4 regions of the Desulfatibacillum aliphaticivorans DSM 15576 genome follow, and region 1 is predicted to be linked to each of the others. Evidence: riboswitches for the same ligand, from Rfam matches in the RefSeq annotation. Region 1 holds a riboswitch; each other region holds the start of a gene.
What was found. A riboswitch is a leader RNA that binds a small molecule or an ion and turns the genes downstream of it on or off. The one in region 1 is predicted to bind cobalamin.
Positions count from the first base shown of each region.

Region 2: it holds a riboswitch for cobalamin, as region 1 does, so the genes downstream of both, G491_RS29920 (ABC transporter substrate-binding protein) here and G491_RS0111595 (TonB-dependent receptor) in region 1, are expected to answer to the same signal.
Region 3: it holds a riboswitch for cobalamin, as region 1 does, so the genes downstream of both, G491_RS28995 (hypothetical protein) here and G491_RS0111595 (TonB-dependent receptor) in region 1, are expected to answer to the same signal.
Region 4: it holds a riboswitch for cobalamin, as region 1 does, so the genes downstream of both, G491_RS0108735 (hypothetical protein) here and G491_RS0111595 (TonB-dependent receptor) in region 1, are expected to answer to the same signal.

Region 1 covers NZ_AUCT01000010.1:142,700-146,906, forward strand. Annotated here, with positions in the region: gene G491_RS0111575 (ATP-binding protein) at 1-178, shown strand, start outside; gene G491_RS30475 (response regulator transcription factor) at 222-596, shown strand; gene G491_RS33800 (sensor histidine kinase) at 608-1,258, shown strand; gene G491_RS0111590 (response regulator) at 1,289-1,720, shown strand; cobalamin riboswitch at 1,928-2,110, shown strand; gene G491_RS0111595 (TonB-dependent receptor) at 2,238-4,207, shown strand, end outside.
Region 2 covers NZ_AUCT01000007.1:129,448-133,654, reverse strand. Annotated here, with positions in the region: gene G491_RS29925 (PAS domain-containing hybrid sensor histidine kinase/response regulator) at 1-1,061, opposite strand, end outside; cobalamin riboswitch at 1,460-1,647, shown strand; gene G491_RS29920 (ABC transporter substrate-binding protein) at 1,773-2,666, shown strand; gene G491_RS29915 (ABC transporter ATP-binding protein) at 2,672-3,484, shown strand; gene G491_RS0107995 (FecCD family ABC transporter permease) at 3,481-4,207, shown strand, end outside.
Region 3 covers NZ_AUCT01000001.1:341,554-345,760, forward strand. Annotated here, with positions in the region: gene G491_RS28990 (HDOD domain-containing protein) at 1-253, shown strand, start outside; gene G491_RS0101520 (response regulator) at 262-1,080, shown strand; gene G491_RS28995 (hypothetical protein) at 1,158-2,099, opposite strand; cobalamin riboswitch at 2,215-2,460, opposite strand; gene G491_RS0101530 (hypothetical protein) at 2,532-2,873, opposite strand; gene G491_RS0101535 (PAS domain-containing protein) at 3,208-4,207, opposite strand, start outside.
Region 4 covers NZ_AUCT01000008.1:18,349-22,555, reverse strand. Annotated here, with positions in the region: gene G491_RS36520 (hypothetical protein) at 379-507, shown strand; gene G491_RS0108740 (sirohydrochlorin cobaltochelatase) at 545-1,315, opposite strand; gene G491_RS0108735 (hypothetical protein) at 1,560-1,823, opposite strand; cobalamin riboswitch at 1,998-2,178, opposite strand; gene G491_RS33600 (DsbA family oxidoreductase) at 2,353-2,970, shown strand; gene G491_RS0108725 (radical SAM protein) at 2,981-3,859, shown strand; gene G491_RS33595 (DUF2325 domain-containing protein) at 4,153-4,207, shown strand, end outside.

The sequences.
Region 1 (4,207 bases):
GCACATGAAATTAATTTTCGAGCCTTTTTTTTCCACCAAAGGAAGAAAGGGAACCGGACTGGGTTTGTCCATAACCTATGGCATCATCAAAAAACTGAAAGGTTCCATAGAGGTAGACAGTCAGGAAGGAATAGGAACCACCTTTGTTGTAACCCTGCCTGTGAAAAGGCCTGCCTGATTGTCGGGAGACAAAGGATTCACCTGTCTGACAGGAGAAAATCATGCGTATATTACTGGTGGATGACGAAGTGGAACTGGTTTCAGCCATGGCTGAACGTCTGAACATGCGCGGGGTCAATGCAGATTATGTCACCTGCGGCAAATCCGCCGTTGAAAAGGCCCGGGAATGTCATTACGACGTGATGGTCGTCGACCTGAGAATGCCCGGCATGGACGGCATAGAAGTCATGAAGCTCGTCAAGGAAATTAGCCCGGACACGGGTTTCGTCTTCCTGACCGGCTACGGCTCCGAGGAGCAAAAGTCAGCCAGCGAAGCGGCCGGCGCCAATTGTTACCTGATGAAGCCGGTCAAAATCAGTTTGTTAATGGAAAAAATCGATGCGGCGGCTCAAGCCGCATGTACATTGTCTGAATAAGGATGGTTAGGATGCCTGATAACTCGGATAGGGAGAGCGCAGTCCTGTTCGGCAAAGTAACAGCCAACATCTCCCATGAAATCAAGAATTCCCTGGCGATTATAAAAGAAATCGCCGGCCTGCAAGGCGACCTCCTGTTGGCTGCAGAGCAAGGCCGCACCCTGGATCCGGCCCGCATGAAAAGCCTGGCGGACCGAATTGTAAAACAGGTTGAAAAGGCCGACCTCGTTGTCAAACGCATGAACCGGTTCGCCCATACAGTGGATCTGTGCAAAAAAACAGTGGACATCGGAGAAGAGATCCGTTTTATAATCGTATTGATAGACAGGTTGTTTCAGATGCGGGGGGTCCTTCTTCACGCCCATGTTCCGTCTGATCCCGTTCAAGTGGAAACCGACCCTTTCAGGCTGGTCTCTGCGGTGATCACCTGCATGCAAATTTTTTTGGACTGCTTGGGCAAGGGAAGAGAGTTGAACATCCATGTCCAACCTCATGAAGGAGGCGCCATGTTGGGATTTGATGCTGGCGAGGATGATCCGGAACTTCCTCCCACTTGCCAGGCGACTATTCAATGCGCCCTGCAAGGCATGGGAGCGGAAGTCCTCGTCCCCGGGAATACCTACTCCATGGAGTTGATTATTCCCGCCCTGATGGCGGCATAGATACAGATTTCATAATAAGGAGCAAATTCAATGAGCCAAGGTAAAGTGCTGTTAGTGGATGATAACGAGGATTTTTTGGACATCCTCTCCGAGAGAATCACTTCCAAAGGGCTTGAAGTGGAAACCGCGGAAAGCGGGACCGCAGCCCTTGCCAACCCCAGCCTGGGATCCTACGACGCCGTTATCCTGGACTTGGTCATGCCCGGAATGGACGGAATTGAAACCCTGAAAAAAATGCTGGCCGCCAATCCCGAGCTTCAGGTCATCCTGATGACCGGCCACGCCTCCCTGGAAAAGGGCATTGAAGCGGTAAAGCTGGGCGCCATGGATTTTTTGGAAAAGCCCGCCGAAATCCAATCCCTTATGGAAAAAATCAAGGAAGCCCAGGCAAAAAAAATGCTTTTGGTGGAAAAAAAGAACGAAGACAAAATCCGCGAAATCGTTTTCACCAAAGGCTGGTAAACAGGTTTATAGAAACGCCCCGCCTATTGCCATGCAACGCGGGGCGTTTTTAGTCCCCTCCTTTAAACCGCGCTGTTGACAGCGGCTTTTCGCCTTTTATCCGCCGCACCCTTTGTTCAAATCCTGTCCTGGATATTATGCTGTTTTTCAGCTCCATGCTGACTTAAGCCGAATCTGCTTGACACCCCTTTAGGCGGTATTTTATAGGATTCAAATAGGGCGTTAGGCGCCTTCAAGGCTCCAAATGGGAAGCCGGTGTAAATCCGGCGCGGTCCCGCCGCTGTAATCGGGGACGAACGCCGCATCAGCCACTGTTTCCAACGAAATGGGAAGGCGCGGCCATTAGAAAGATCCGAAAGTCAGAAAACCTGCCTAACGCCGGGAAGTGCATTGTTCGACGAGAGATCGACGGCGGCTTGACAGCCTCATGGCTTCCCCACGGGTGATGAAGAAGACGGGTGCAGTCCCCCAACCATGTTTTAGTGGTTGGGGTTTTTTATTTTCAGGAGATTAAACTATGAAGTTATTTGGAAATATCACCATTCAAAGAAGAACCGGAAGGTTTTTTGACCTCACTTTTTTCATAGTTTTCACTATGTTCATGAGCATTTCCCCTTTGGTTTGGGCCCAGAACGAAGAGGCGCCGGGAGAGGAAGAGACCGCGCAAAAACAGGCAATGGAAGCCGACTACGTGCTGAACGACATGGTGGTTACCGCGCAAAGGCTGCCGGATGACTTCCGGACCGGAGACGTTGACCAGGAGAACGCCCCGTCTTTTTTCACCGTGATCCCCAGGGAACAGTTTATAGGGAAGATGGAAAACCTGGCTCAGGTCCTGAAAAAGGAGGCCGGAATCCAGGTCAAGCAGTCGGGCGGGCTAGGCAGTTTTTCCACGGTGTCTCTCAGGGGGTCTTCCAGCGACCAGGTGATGATCTACCTGGACGGCATTCTGCTGAACGACGCCTCGGGCGGAGGCGTGGACCTTTCCAATATCAGCCTTGCCGACGTTTCCTCCATCAATGTGTATCGGGGGGTGAGCCCCGCCAGCTTCGGCAAGGCCGGGATCGGCGGCGTAATCAACATCAAGACGCTCCGCGCCCAAAAAGGGACCAAATACAACGTAGGGCTGGGCTACGGCTCCTTTGACACCAAAAAGGCCTTTGGATTCATCAATCACAAGCCGGGAAAAGCCGACTTTTTGCTCTCCGCCGATTATCTGGGCAGCGCCAACGATTTTGAGTTCAAAAATGACATGGGAACAAGCTGGAACAAAGTGGATGACCAGATTCAAAAACGGAACAACGCCGAGTTCTACCAATACAACGTTCTGGCCAAGGCCGGCTGGGACGCCAATCGCAACCTCCGGTTCGACCTGGTGAACCAGTACTTCTTCAAGGACCAGAACCTGCCTAACTGGATTAACATGGAGACGGCGTCCACCAATCTCACCACCTCCCGGAACATCACCACCATGCGATTGGGGCTGAATAACGTCACGCCTCTGGCGCTCAATACGGCCGCCAGCATCAGTTACAGCGACAAGGAGGAAAAATACGACGACCAGGAAGGCTCCGTGGGGCTCGGCAAGCAGTTGAACAAATACAACACCCAGCGATGGACCGGCGATCTGTATACGGAATGGATCTCCGACTACAACATTCTGGCCGCCAAAATGGAATATCAGCACGAAGACTACAGCCCCGAGGATTTGTTGCAGGAGGATGACCCTCGTGACAGCAACCGGGACTATATAGTGGCCACCCTCCAGGACACCCTGATGCTGCTCTCGCAACGGGTTATTCTCACCCCGGCCGTGCGCTACGCCTGGTTGGATGACGAACTGGAATCGGGAACGACCGTGTGGGGCTCCCAGTTGGAAAAAAGCGAACGCAAGGACGAATACTGGATGCCCCAATGCGGCCTTAAGGTCAAACCCTGGGAATGGATCAGCCTGAAAGCCAACGCGGCCCAATATGTTCGCGAGCCTTCGTTTTTCGAATTGTTCGGCGACAGGGGCTTTTTCATCGGAAACGAGGAGTTGGAGGCGGAAAAGGGAACCAATTTTGATGTGGGATTTGAAGTGAATTACCTGACGGGCTGGACGCTCATCAATCGGGTGTATATTTCCAGCGCCTACTTCAAAAACGACGTGGATGACCTCATCACCCGCATATACGACTCCCGGGGAGTAGGCAAATCCGTCAACATTTCCGAATCCGAAATCACTGGAGTGGAAAGCCAGGCCGCCGCCGATTTCCTGAACCTGTTCACGGTTTCAGGAAACGCCACGTGGCAGGACGCGGTCAACGCCAGCGAGATTTCCACCTTCAACAACAAAAAGCTGCCCGGGCGTTACGAATGGGCGACTTCGGGCAAAGTGGAATTCCATTACAAGGGTTTTAAAATCTACAGCGAATACTTTTACGAGGCGGGTAATTTTTACGACGCCGCCAACTTATTGGAAGCGCCGGAAAAAAAGGAACTGAA
Region 2 (4,207 bases), on a different contig from region 1:
TATCCCGACACCTGTACAATGGCTGAATTGCTGAACTTGATGTACTCGTCCTGGGCAATGAAGATGACGTCCATGGCGTTTTCCACCAGCGCACGATACTGCTCCTCACGTTTTTTCAGTTCTTCTTCGGCTTTTTTTTGCGGGGTGATGTCAATCAGGGTTAGAAAATCCGCAGGCTTGCCCTTCCAGATTACGGATTTGGAGTATTGCTCGACCCAGCGCTCCTCCCCCTGTTTGGTCAGTAGTTTGTATATGTAATGATGAACGACGCCGTTTTTTTCCCCCGTCATCTTTTTTAAGCCCTGTTCTATAACAAATTCTCGAAAATCAGGGTGAATCAGCTTGGCCATATCCTGATAGTTCATCCGCATGAACTCTTCCCGTTCATACCCGGACATCTTGATCGCCGCGTCGTTGACATATTTGTATATACCGTCCTGCAGCACGATGATGCTCATGATGGCCTGCTCGGAAAGCAGTCTGAATTCCTCTTCGCTTTCCTTGGTCAGCTTTTGGATTTCCATCAGATCGCTTTCCAGTTTTGTGGAATTCAGTTGGATCAGGGCGAAAACAAAAAAGATGCTGAATCCAATGAGGGAAAACATCACCAGTGCATTGACCTGGTCCTCAAAAACAATGGGTTCGGTTGCGTCGAGATGGGACAAGAACACCAACCCCCGGATCATAAGCAGGATTGCGGCCGTCACCTCCAAGCCCATTAAAAGGGCGTAAGTTTTTTCCGGCCGGCTTTTATAAGCCTGCACCGTCTTAAGCAGGCTCATAAGAAAATAGGCTGCGCAAACAAGGGATATCATTGAAACCCTGGCGCCCCTGTTGGGGTATACGGCGGAAAAAATAAATTCGTTGATTCCTGCCAGGGCAAAGACGACGGCGGCATGGATATAGGTGTGGGAGGATTCCCCCATGTATTTTTTTTGGCCTTCGAAAAAAAGGGCCATTGCGGAGCATATCAATCCGTTGGCAATGACCATGGAGGAGTATATTATCGCCTCAGCCCTTAATCCCTCCAACAACAGGCCTGCGCCCATAAAAAGGGTCATCAGGGTCCACTCCCTGAACCCGGGATATGTGCGCCGCATAGCGTTATACGCCAGCATGCACAATCCGAGGGTCAGTATAACTGTTCCCAACACAATAAATATAGTCCTAAGGTCCAGAACCAATGGCTGCATTTGGTTTTAACTTTTCTGCTGAAGGAGCGTTTGACGTTTATCAGTGCTAAATACACAACATGTGAGACGATCTATCTTTATTGGCAGGTTGTGTACGTAATCGAGGTTTGGGTCTGTTAATCTCAAATTGTACCACCAGTGCAGGCGCCAGGACCAGAAAAAAAGGCGAATCCTTGTAAAATGCGCAAAATTGTTGCATGCCGGGCCGCCAGGCAGGCCAAAATGCTTTTCTCCTTGACACGGATGGGAATTATTATAATAACTCCTCATAAATACAGGTGTCCGGAAGCCCGACAGGGCGTCGGGGAAGACGGTGAGAAACCGTCGTGGTCCCGCCGCTGTAAGTGGGGACGAAAGCCGCAAAAAGCCACTGCCGAATTCAAGTCCGGCGGGAAGGCGCGGCCGGTAGATTGATCCATAAGCCAGAAGACCCGACCGGACATATATTTCAAAGGTTTGCGAGGCAACGGACCTGAGAAGGACGCTTTTATGGCGTCGCATTTTAAGGATGAAGAAGCAGGGTGCAATCCTTAAGCCTTATTGTTGTAGGCTTAAGGATTTTTTTATTGGAGCGTTTGCGTGATTTTTCCTAAAAAACGGCTTATTCCGATATGTTTGTTCTTTCTGTTCACCCTGGTTTTATCCGCCCATGCGGAGCAGTCCGGAGTTGGCAAATATTCCCGCATCATATCTTTAGGCCCCAGTATTACGGAAAGCCTTTTCGCCATTGGGTGTGGAGACCTTATTGTCGGCGTTTCCGACTATTGCATCTATCCCCCGGAAGCCCTGGAAAAGCCCAGGGTGGGAGGAATCCTGAATCCCAACATGGAGCGTTACGCTATTTTGCGGCCGGACCTGGTCATTTTTCGGGGCAAGCTGGATAAGGTGAAGGATTATTGCCTCTCCCGGAATATCGACGTCATGGAAACGGAAATGGACTCCATTGCAAGCATCTCCGAGACTGTCAACATTCTGGGGGCCAAGCTGGGTCAGGAGGAAAAAGCAGGGGAGGTGATCGAAAATATTCGCAAGGAACTGGATGAAATCAAGCAGGAGGTCGCAGGCTTGCCCAAACCAAAAGTCTTTTTGTGCGTGGCAAGAACGCCGGGCGGCCTTTCCAGCATTTACACCTGCTCCAAAACCAGCTTTGTCAGCCAGGTGCTGGAAATCGCCGGAGGCGAAAATGTTTTTTCGGACATCCCAACAGCCTACCCGGAAGTCTCCAAGGAAAGCCTGATTCGCCAGGCCCCGGACATCATCCTGGAAATGCGCCCGGCCGAAACCTTTAGCAAAGAGCAAATGGATCGCATGAAAGATGAATGGGCAATTTTGAGAACCCTGCCCGCCGTCAGGAACGGACGCATTCATATTATGACTCAGGATTATCTTTTGGTTCCCGGTCCCAGAGTGGGGCGGGCGGCCCGCGCCATTGCGGACGTCATTCATTCCAATCCGGCTGGCGGAGAAGAATAGCGGACATGACCCAGGAACTGCTGACCCTGCATAACGCAACTTATCAGTATCCGGACAACCCATGGCGTCTGGAACCCTGCTCCCTTGCGTTTAAATCCGGGGAAGTCAAAGCCGTGATAGGCCCTAATGGGTCTGGAAAAAGCACGTTATTGAAGCTGGCCGCCCATGTCATCAAGCCGGGCTCCGGCAAGGTCGTCCTGGACGGCCGGGAGATGAAAAGCATATCCAACCGGGAGCGCGCCAAGGTGCTTGGCTACTTGCCTCAGCACGTCCAGACCCATCTGGATTACACGGTGGGCGAAGTGGTTTCCATGGGACGATTCGCCAGGCTTCGCGGCGCCGGATTTCTGGATTCCAACGACTTGGCCATTGTGGAAAATTGCCTGGCGCAAACCCGTACAACCCACCTGAAGGATCGTTCTTTCACCAATCTTTCCGGCGGAGAACGCCAAAGGGTTGTCCTTGCCTCGGTGCTGGCCCAGGAGCCTCGGGTGCTTCTGCTTGACGAGCCCACCAGCGCCATGGACATGCACCACGAAGTCAGCTTTTTTCAACTTTTGGATCAACTGGTCAAAGGCGGCATGGCCGTGGGCGTGGTGACTCATGATCTGAATATCGCCTCGGTCTTCGCCCACACCCTCACGCTCATGCGCGACGGGGCGATTGTGCAGGAGGGAAGCCCGCGGCGAATCATTACCCCCAAGGTCCTGGGCGAGGCCTACGGCCCGGGCATCGAGGTCATGCAGCATCCGACGCTGGACGTCCCGGTGGTTTTTCCCGCGCCCGGACTTACAGGCGAAAAAGGGGAGGGCAGATGACCAGGATTCTCACCTCCCGGCAATTTTACGGCATTATCGCAATCTACGCCATTGGGGCGGGCGCCATTTTCTTCATCTCGCCCTTTTTAGGAGGCGAAACCCTGAATATGACCAATGTCATGAACGGCCTTTTTCATAACGCCCCCAATGTGGACGCGGACATTTTTGTCTATCATCGCCTGCCCAGAGTGTTGCTCGCCTTTATCGTAGGCGGAACTTTGGGCGTGGTGGGCGCCGCACTCCAGGTAGTGCTGAAAAACGTGCTGGCCGAGCCGTACATCCTGGGAATCGCAGGCGGAGGCGCTGTGGGCGCCGTAGCCGCCATATCCATTCCGGGCATGTTTTTTCATTTCGGGCCGTTCACATCCATCCAGTTTTTAAGCCTGGCGGGATGCATGTTCTGCATCGCCGGCCTGTATTGGCTGGCCCAAAGGCCTACGGGAATTTCCATGAACACCATCCTGTTGGCCGGGGTGACCTTTAATATTCTTTGCGGCGCAGCCATTTTGTTGATACGCTATCTGGTGAATCCTCACCAATTGGTGGCTATGGACCGGTGGATGATGGGCGGATTGGACGTGGTGGGCTACCAGGATCTGGTTTCTCTCACGCCTTTTCTCATTCCCGGCCTGCTCATGGTTTTTATGCAGGCCAATTCGCTGAATCAGCTTGCTTTTGGCGAGGATATGGCACATGGAAGGGGCGTTGACGTGCAACGCGTCC
Region 3 (4,207 bases), on a different contig from region 1:
CCTGGTCGGGGTTATAAAAAGCCACCATACCATGTCCAGCAGCGCCCCGGACATGGACAGGCTGAAGATGGTTCATGCGGCCGATATCATTGTCAACGGGTACCTGGGCGACTTTATGGGGCATAAATGGCCCCTGAAAGTGCATCCCTCGGTGGAGCCCTTGGTTGCGAAACATCTCAATACGGTTGACGTCTGGTTTTCCGAGGTGGAGCCTCAAATTCAGGAAGCCTACTCTTTTTTCATGGAGGAATAGCGGCTATCATGGAAGAAATTCAACATACCGTTCTTTGCGTGGATGACGAAGTCAACATCCTCCATTCCTTAAAAAGGCTTTTGCGCAGGGAGCCGTACAATGTGTTGACTGCGACAAGCGGGGACGAAGCTCTTAACATCCTGGAAAAGAATGAGGTCCAGCTCATTGTCTGCGATCAAAGAATGCCGGGCATGAGCGGGACCGAGCTTATGTCCCGGGTCAGAGACCTGTATCCCGAAACCATCCGCATCGTTCTCTCGGGCTATTCGGAAATAAAGACCATTACGGAAGCCATCAACAAGGGCCACATCTACAAATTTTTCTTCAAGCCCTGGGACGATGAAAACCTCAAGCTGGAAATCCGCGCCGCCCTGCAGCATTGGGAGCTTATCCGGGCCAACAAGGTGCTGCACGAGCAGGTTATCGGGCATAATCAGGAGCTTTCCCAAATCAATGAAAGGCTGGAGCAACTGGTCTGGGAAAGAACCCAGGAACTGGAGTTCCGAAACCAGGCCCTGGAAGTCTCCCACGCCATCCTGGCGGACATCCCCCTGCCTATCATCGGCATGGACCCGGACGGCTGCGTGGTGCTTATCAACCGCAAAGCCGAGGATCTGAGGGAAGACGGCATCGAACTGCATGTGGACAACCCCATGCGCGGCGTCCTGCCCTCCCAGGCCGCCATGCTTCTGAATCAAGCCATTTTGGAGAACAGCGCCCAATCCATGCAAGGCGTGAAAATCGGCGCCAAAACCTACGACATGAAAATCGTGCCCCTGTCCGGCCAGTTTTCCAACCGCGGATTCATCATCACTCTCTTGGACTAAGAGCGCTCCCCAACGGGATCAAGCGGTATACGCCTCTATCCACTTGGGCGGGGAAATCCTACGCCCTACGGCGGTTCCTATTGTTCGGCAAGGTAAGAGAGGGCGAATAACACATCAGCCAGGGTTATTTTGCCGTCGGCGTCGCGGGTGAGGGATACGGAGGCCGGGGCCCCGGCCAGGATTTGGAGGGCCAGAACGGCGTCGGTCATATCCAGCTTGTCGTCCAGGTTCAGGTCGCCTCCAACAAAGTAATTCATATAGCCCGCCGCTTCCAGGTCGAACCCGGCGCTGGTTTGGGGATTGGTGGGATGCCATGGATCGTAGACCGGATCTCCCGAGGAGTCGGGGCTGGAACCGTCTCCAATAATGTCAATGATACGCACATAAGCGATATAGTCCAAATTCAGAGTCCCGGACAAAATGCCTTGCTGGGCCTCAGGAGTATCCAAATCGTCCAGATCGAAAGGCGTACCGTACCCCACACGGTATTTACTTGCAAAACCGCTAATATTCTCAGGATCAACCGTTAGGATTTCCCATGCAGCCAAGGGGATCTCATTGTCATCTTCATCAAGGGTGAACGGATGCGGCGTAAGGGAGTCATTAGGAAAACGGAAAAAGTGAACTCCATCAGAGGATACTTCTAAATAGGCCAACTCCAAAAAGGTGTCATTCAGTGCATTCTCAAAAATCACGAAATCGGCCCCTTCTCCATTTGTTATAACGGCTGGAAAAAATGAAATGGTTATTTGCCCTCCATTCCCCAAGGAAACAATATCCATCACGGTTCCTAACGCCGGCCCCAGAGCCTTTTCCGGGGTCTTCCAGGTATCAATGACGTCATCTCCATAGACAAGACCGTTATAGCCCGTGGCCCACCCTTTGATGGAGGCGTCGTCCATGGATACGGCTGTGGATCCTACCTCCCCGGCCGCCGGCGCGTAAGGGCCGGCCTGGGCCGCCGAAGCAAGGATTATAGAGGTTGCGGCGATGAGTAAGACAGCGAATATGCGTTTCATAATGCGTCCCAAAATAAAGAGCCCCGCCTGTCGGGAAACAGGCGGGGCCGATAAAGTCCCTGAACATGAAGGCTGCAAGCAAGTGCAGCCTGCCTTATACCCGAAGGCTATCCGGAATCCGGAAAAAGTTACGGCAGGTCTCCTGGCTTGAGAATCATTCTACCGGCCGCGCCTTCCCATTCTTTTTCCATGAGCGGGTAAATACCCGGCGCATTGCTGCGCTTTGCTCAAGGAACGCCCCCCGGCTTGGCGGGGAGCGCTTCAAAAACAGTGGCTTGTGCGGCTTTCGTCCTCTCTCACAGTGGCGGGTCCGCAGCGGATTTGCACCGCTTTCCCTGGAACCGTAACGCCAATTTTCACGGATATTTAAAGCCCTGAGAGTTTTTTTGTCAAGGTGATTCTCCGCTGCGGCGAAAGGCGGCGCCGCTCCGGCTAATCGATCAACTCGGAAATGGTGTGGTTTTTCCTCTTAATGTTTTTCAGGAGTTTGTCATAATGCTGCATGCGGATGACGGACCGGGCGATGAGGTAGACTCCAATCACGGTGAGCGCTCCAAGGATGCAAAACAAAGGAATGACAAAGTGCAGAACATTAAAAAAATCGTAATATTTTGACGTGGCGATTAAAAAACTGAGGACCGTGATGGGAAGGGCCAGGACCGCCACGCCGGATCTCAGCACCGCCAGGGAAGTGCGTTTTTCGGCCAGGATGAGTTGCGCCTCCCCAATGAGGACGGAAATATTCTCCGTACTTTCCGTATTTTCCTGTCCCAATGCGCCCTCCATGGTTAATGCAGCGTTTTTGGAGCTCAAATTAATAACTCAACTTTCGGGAATCAAGTTTTCTTCACATATTTAAGAAATTGCAGCAGGCTATGAGGTATTAAACATCAAAGCCGGCGTCCCAAAAACTCCCTCCCCCTTGACGGGGGAGGGTTGGGGTGGGGGTGATATTGTATGTTATCCCGGATAGTTTCCCCCCCATCCTGTCCTTCCCCCGCCAGGGGGGGAAGGGACCATGACTCTCGGGCTCTGGTATATAGATTGATCTGAGCCGCATACATAAATATTTGATTTCAAAGCACTACTTCCAATCCCGAAAGTTGAATTAATAAATTTTAAGGTCCGGGTAATATTTTTTTGCGCAATCCGGGCAAATGCTATGGCTGAACTGGGCCAGGGAGTGCTGTTGAATATAGCTTTCTATGTTGCTCCAATAGCCTTGGTCGTCCCGAATTTTTTTGCATTGGGAGCATATGGGCAGCATGCCGCTGAGGGTTTTGACGTCAGCCAGAGCCCTTTCCAGCTTGTTGATCAGGTTTTCCTTTTCCCTGCTGGCCAAAACCTGCTCGGTGACGTCCCGGTGCACGCCCACCATGCGAATGGCTTCTCCCCTGCGGTTCCGTTCTATCACCTGTCCCAGGCCGGACACCCAGATCCAGCCCTTTTCCGGGTGCTTGATTCGGCATTCAATGAAGGCTTTGGGAGACGTTCCGTTCAAATGCTCTTCAAGGGCTCTTTTTACGGCGCCTCTTTCTTCGGGATGGACTCTGCTCAGCCACTTCTCGGCTGTGAAAAAATTGGCGTCATCCAGGGACAAGCCGGAAATTTCCATGAATATCTCGTTGGGAAAAAGGCGGTTCAGATCCAGCCTCCAGTCCCACAGCCCAAGGCTTGCTGCTTCGGCGGCCAGCCTGAGACGCTCCTGGTTTTCCTGGAGCGCTGTTTCTATAAGCTTCCGTTTGGTGATGTCCCGAACCATGTGCACTGCGCCGGTGATAAACCCCCGATCATCGAATAACGGGTCGGCGGTGACCATAATCCAGCGTCCGTCAGGCAAATGCAGCTCGGATTCTCCGCGCTTTCCGGTTTCTATCATCTTAGGGATGGGGCAGCCTGCGATATGCGCCATGGTGCCATGAACCATTTCGTAGCAGGTCCTCCCCACGACGTTTCTTGGATCCAGGCCCAGAATATCCGCACATGAGCGGTTGGATCTCAAAATCCGGAAATTCAGGTCGATGATGCAAACCCAATCCGTAATGGCGTCAAAGGTGGTCTGCCACTGCGTAAGGCTGAGGTCCAACTGATGCTCCAACTCAGCCACG
Region 4 (4,207 bases), on a different contig from region 1:
ACTGTTTTTTCAAAGGGCAGGGGGATTGCCTACAGAGCATAAAAAACCACGGAACACACGGAAAGGCACGGAAAGATCGTTTTCTGTGTGTTCCGTGTCTTCGGTGGTTAACCTTGCAGTTTTTTTGTCACAGGGACGCAAAATATTTTCGGTTTTGAGGAACAGCCCCGGCCGAACAAAGGATGCAGTTTCGGCGCAGTTTTTGTTAGGTTTTGCAAACTCAACCCAATCTACGATTTATCTATAAAAATAGTAGATATTATGGGTAATACGGGCGGCGATTCAGGCCAAGGGGGTTGACCCGCTCCTTGAAACCGTGGGTTAAGTAATTGGAAGCTGTTAGTTTTCAATCACTCAGAGCCACATCAAGGAGGGGTCATGAACAAGGTACTTTATGTCGGAATGGATGTCCACAAAGAAAGCATCGTTGCAGCAACGGCGGAAGGGGCAAGCGGAGAGGTTGACATGTTCGTGCGTTTTTGGGGACGTCTTTGCATAATCGACTAACAAATATCAAGCCTACATTATCCCACAACTGCGCAGCCTACAAAGGAACCAAATGCAAGGCCTCTCGGGTGTGCCGGACGAACATTTGGATGACGGCCGGGCTTTGGCCAAGGCCTATGTTTTCCGTTTCCACTTGAATTCCGGCTTCCTCCATTTTCACTTTCCAGGAATCCTTTTTCCCGGCCAGGTCCTTGGCGAAATGCATGCCCGAAACCAGCAAAAAGGGGATAAGCCGCGCCTTTTTATATCCCTGGACCAGCAGTTTGTTGATCAGGACCTCCCGGTCCGGATACCCTTCCTCAAGCACTCCCATGAAAGCCCGATCCCCGTACATATCCTTCAGGATGCTCCCCATGGCCGTGAACATGGCCCATGCCGGGTGATCCGTGCCGTGGCCCACAAACACCTGGGCTTCGTCTTCGGGGGAATCAAAAAATCGGGCGAGATCCTCGGCGACTTCCATGCAATCCTCCGGGGAGGTGAGCAAGGGCAGGCCCATGGAAGCCCGGACTTTTTCGTGCTGCACGTCATCCTTCAAACGAAAAAACTCATGCCCCCAGGCAAGGTGCAACGATTGCACCACAGCCCACTCATGCCCCTGGCTGGCCAGCATATCCATGACCTCTTCTGGATGGAGCTTTTGTTCGTCGCTGCGTTTATTCACCTTGGATGCCACGGTGCGGGAGGTGTATGCCCAAAGGATTTCATGGCCGGGGAATGCTTCCCTGTAGGCTGCGTCGATAAGGTCGTAAGTGGCTTTTGCGCGGGTGGAAGTGCCGAATGCAGCAAGGACGATGGGGGGCTTCATGGGTGGTCTCCTATGTTTTTGGCGCACGGAAAATATGTTGCCATCAAGCTATATACTTTTAATGCCTTATCACGGCATTGTCAAAAAAAAGCAAAAGGCTTCCCGGCGCTCGTGAGCGGTGTTTGAGCGCCGGAAAACCCTTCGGAAGAACGGTTCGGAAAAGGAGGAGACGTGCCTCTTCCGGCCGCTCGCTATCAGTAATTTTTTCGGGGCGCGGCCATTGCGCCCGGGCGCCTTTTGGGGCTCAATCCTTTTTGCCCCAGCGCCATTGGGGCTTTTCCCCCTTTTTCCAGCAAATGAAGATCAGAAGGGCGGTGGCGATTACGGTGAAAGGGAGAAACCAAATCTCGTGCGGAGGCCTCGTCAGGAATACGGCGCCCACGGTCATTAGAAGCATGTATCCGACCATGACGGCCCATCCCTGCCAGGTTAGGGGGATTCCCCATCCCCATCCGTATTTTTTCGCCGGAAACCAAATGTCCTTTTCGTCCTTATGATCATTCTTCATTGTTCGTCTCCAGGTTCTCAGGAATCAATCCAGAGCATCGCCCGGCCGGGAAGAGGCAACAAAAAAAGCCCTGCCCGTCGGGGTGACAGGCAGGGCTTAAAAAAGCGCCCAAACAAGGAATTAAACGGATATAAACATTCATATCCGCACCCCGCCTTAAACCCGAAGACGTAATAACACGGTTTTGTTGCGGCAGGTATCCTGGCTCGTGGATCAATCTACCGGCCGCGCCTTCCCATTCCCTTTGAAACAGTGGCGTGTGCGGCTTTCGTCCCCACTTACAGTGGCGGGTCCGCAGCGGATTTGCACCGCTTTCCCTATAGCCCGTAAAGGGCCCGCAACAAAAAACTTAGGCAAAAGCTAAAATTTTAAACGCCGATTGTCAAGGAAAACCGTAAAAGCGAATCCGTTTTAAGGACTTGCCCATGCGAATGATTGACAAAATCCGTTCCGGGCATACAGTAATACAGTTGTATAGCGGAGCCCACGGCTCCGCAGGAAACCCTCGACGATAATCAGGAGAAGACGCATGCCCGAATCTTCACAGGTGCTGGAAGTATTTTCCGACTACACCTGCCCCTTTTGCTACTTTAATATGGAAAACGCCGAAAAACTGGCCAAGGAATTTAATGTTCCCATCCGCTGGCGCTACTACCCTTTGCATTCCGACGTTCCCGACGAGGGCATAGCCCTGACAGAACTGTTGGACGTCCCCCTCTCCGAAGTGGAAAAGTGGGACAGGGAGTTTTCGAAAACAGCCGCCCACCTGGGGCTGCCTTTTTGCTCCCTGGACAAAACCTACAACAGCAGGCTGGCTCAGGAACTGGGGCTTTGGGCCGCGGATCAGGGAAAAGGGCATGCCTTCCACAAGGCTGCTTTTGAAGCCTTTTTCGGCCAGGGGTTGAATCTTGCCTCCAAGGACGTGCTGCTGAACATCGCGGAAAAAGCGGGCCTGCCCCTTGATGAAGCGGAGAAAATCATCACGGATCGCACCTACCAGGAGGCGGTGGACAAAGAATGGGAAGCTGCGGAGGCCAAGGCGATTACCGCCGTGCCCACCATGATCTTTGGAGAAAATCGTCTGATTGGAGCCAAATCCTGGGAGCAAATGACGGCCCTGGTTCAGGCCGGTTTGACCGGTCAATAGGAGACGGCTTATGAGATACGAAGGAACCACCTACCGCCCGCCTGTGGAATGCGACTCAATGCTCCTGCAGGTTACAGTGGGGTGCTCGCACAATGAATGCTCCTTCTGCAATATGTATCGGGACGTGAAATTCCGCGTATCCTCCATGGAGGAGATTGAAAGCGACCTTCAGGAAGCCCGGGGGATTTACCCCAAGGCTGAGAGAGTCTTTTTGGTCAACGGCGACGCTTTCGTGCTGAAGGCGGACGCCCTCAAGGCCATCGCTGAGAAGATTTTGGAGTACTTTCCCGAATGCCGAAATATAGGCATGTACGCTTCCATCAAAAACATTCGAAATAAAACGGATGCGGAACTGGCGGAGCTTCGAAAACTAAAAATCAACGATTTCCACGTGGGCGTGGAGTCCGGCATGGATTCCGTCCTGGAGCATCTTAAAAAGGGGCACACGGTCAAAGACGCCGTGCACCACCTCAATCGTCTGACCAACGCCGGCATCCAGTATGCAACCAGCCTCATGCTGGGCGCCGCAGGGGCCGGAAACGGCGCCAAAAACGCGGAAAAAACAGCGGACCTGCTCAACCAGGTAAAACCCAGCCTCATCTGGCTGGGAACCATGGGGGTTTTTAAGACCGTCCCCCTGTATCAGGACATCCTCTCCGGCAGCTTTAACTTGCCCACCGAACTGGAGGTTTTGGAGGAGGAAAAGGCCCTCATCAAAAGCATCGCCCATGACGACGTTCTTCTCCAGGCCAACCACCCCACCAACCTCGTATCCATGTTCGGCAGACTGCCAAGAGACCGGGAAAAAATGATAGACCACCTCAACGCAGCCATCGCCCATTACGGCGAGGATGCGCTGTCCGTCCCCACCTCCCGTTTGGTCATGTAGATTTTTTGCTTAAAAACAGGCGGCTTGAAAGAACAGCCGCCTGTTTTGACTATGGCCTGAAAATTCGGCTTGACAGTTTCCGGTCTCCTGGTATATAGATATATCTAACTTAGGTTTCCCATTCTAATTATTAGGCGATGCAAAAAGAAAAATAGGTAGAACGATAGGGATTCCGATTAAGGCAAAATAGGAAGGCCAAATTCCGCCTTTAGCGCAAAAATAAGGCGGATTTTTTAGGGGATTTAAGTTAGAATATTCTAACTCGGCGTCGGAGCGAGAAAGGAGAAAGCCCCATGTTAAACGCGCACATCACGGACTTTGAACATCGGACCGGTTCCGCCGAAGAAA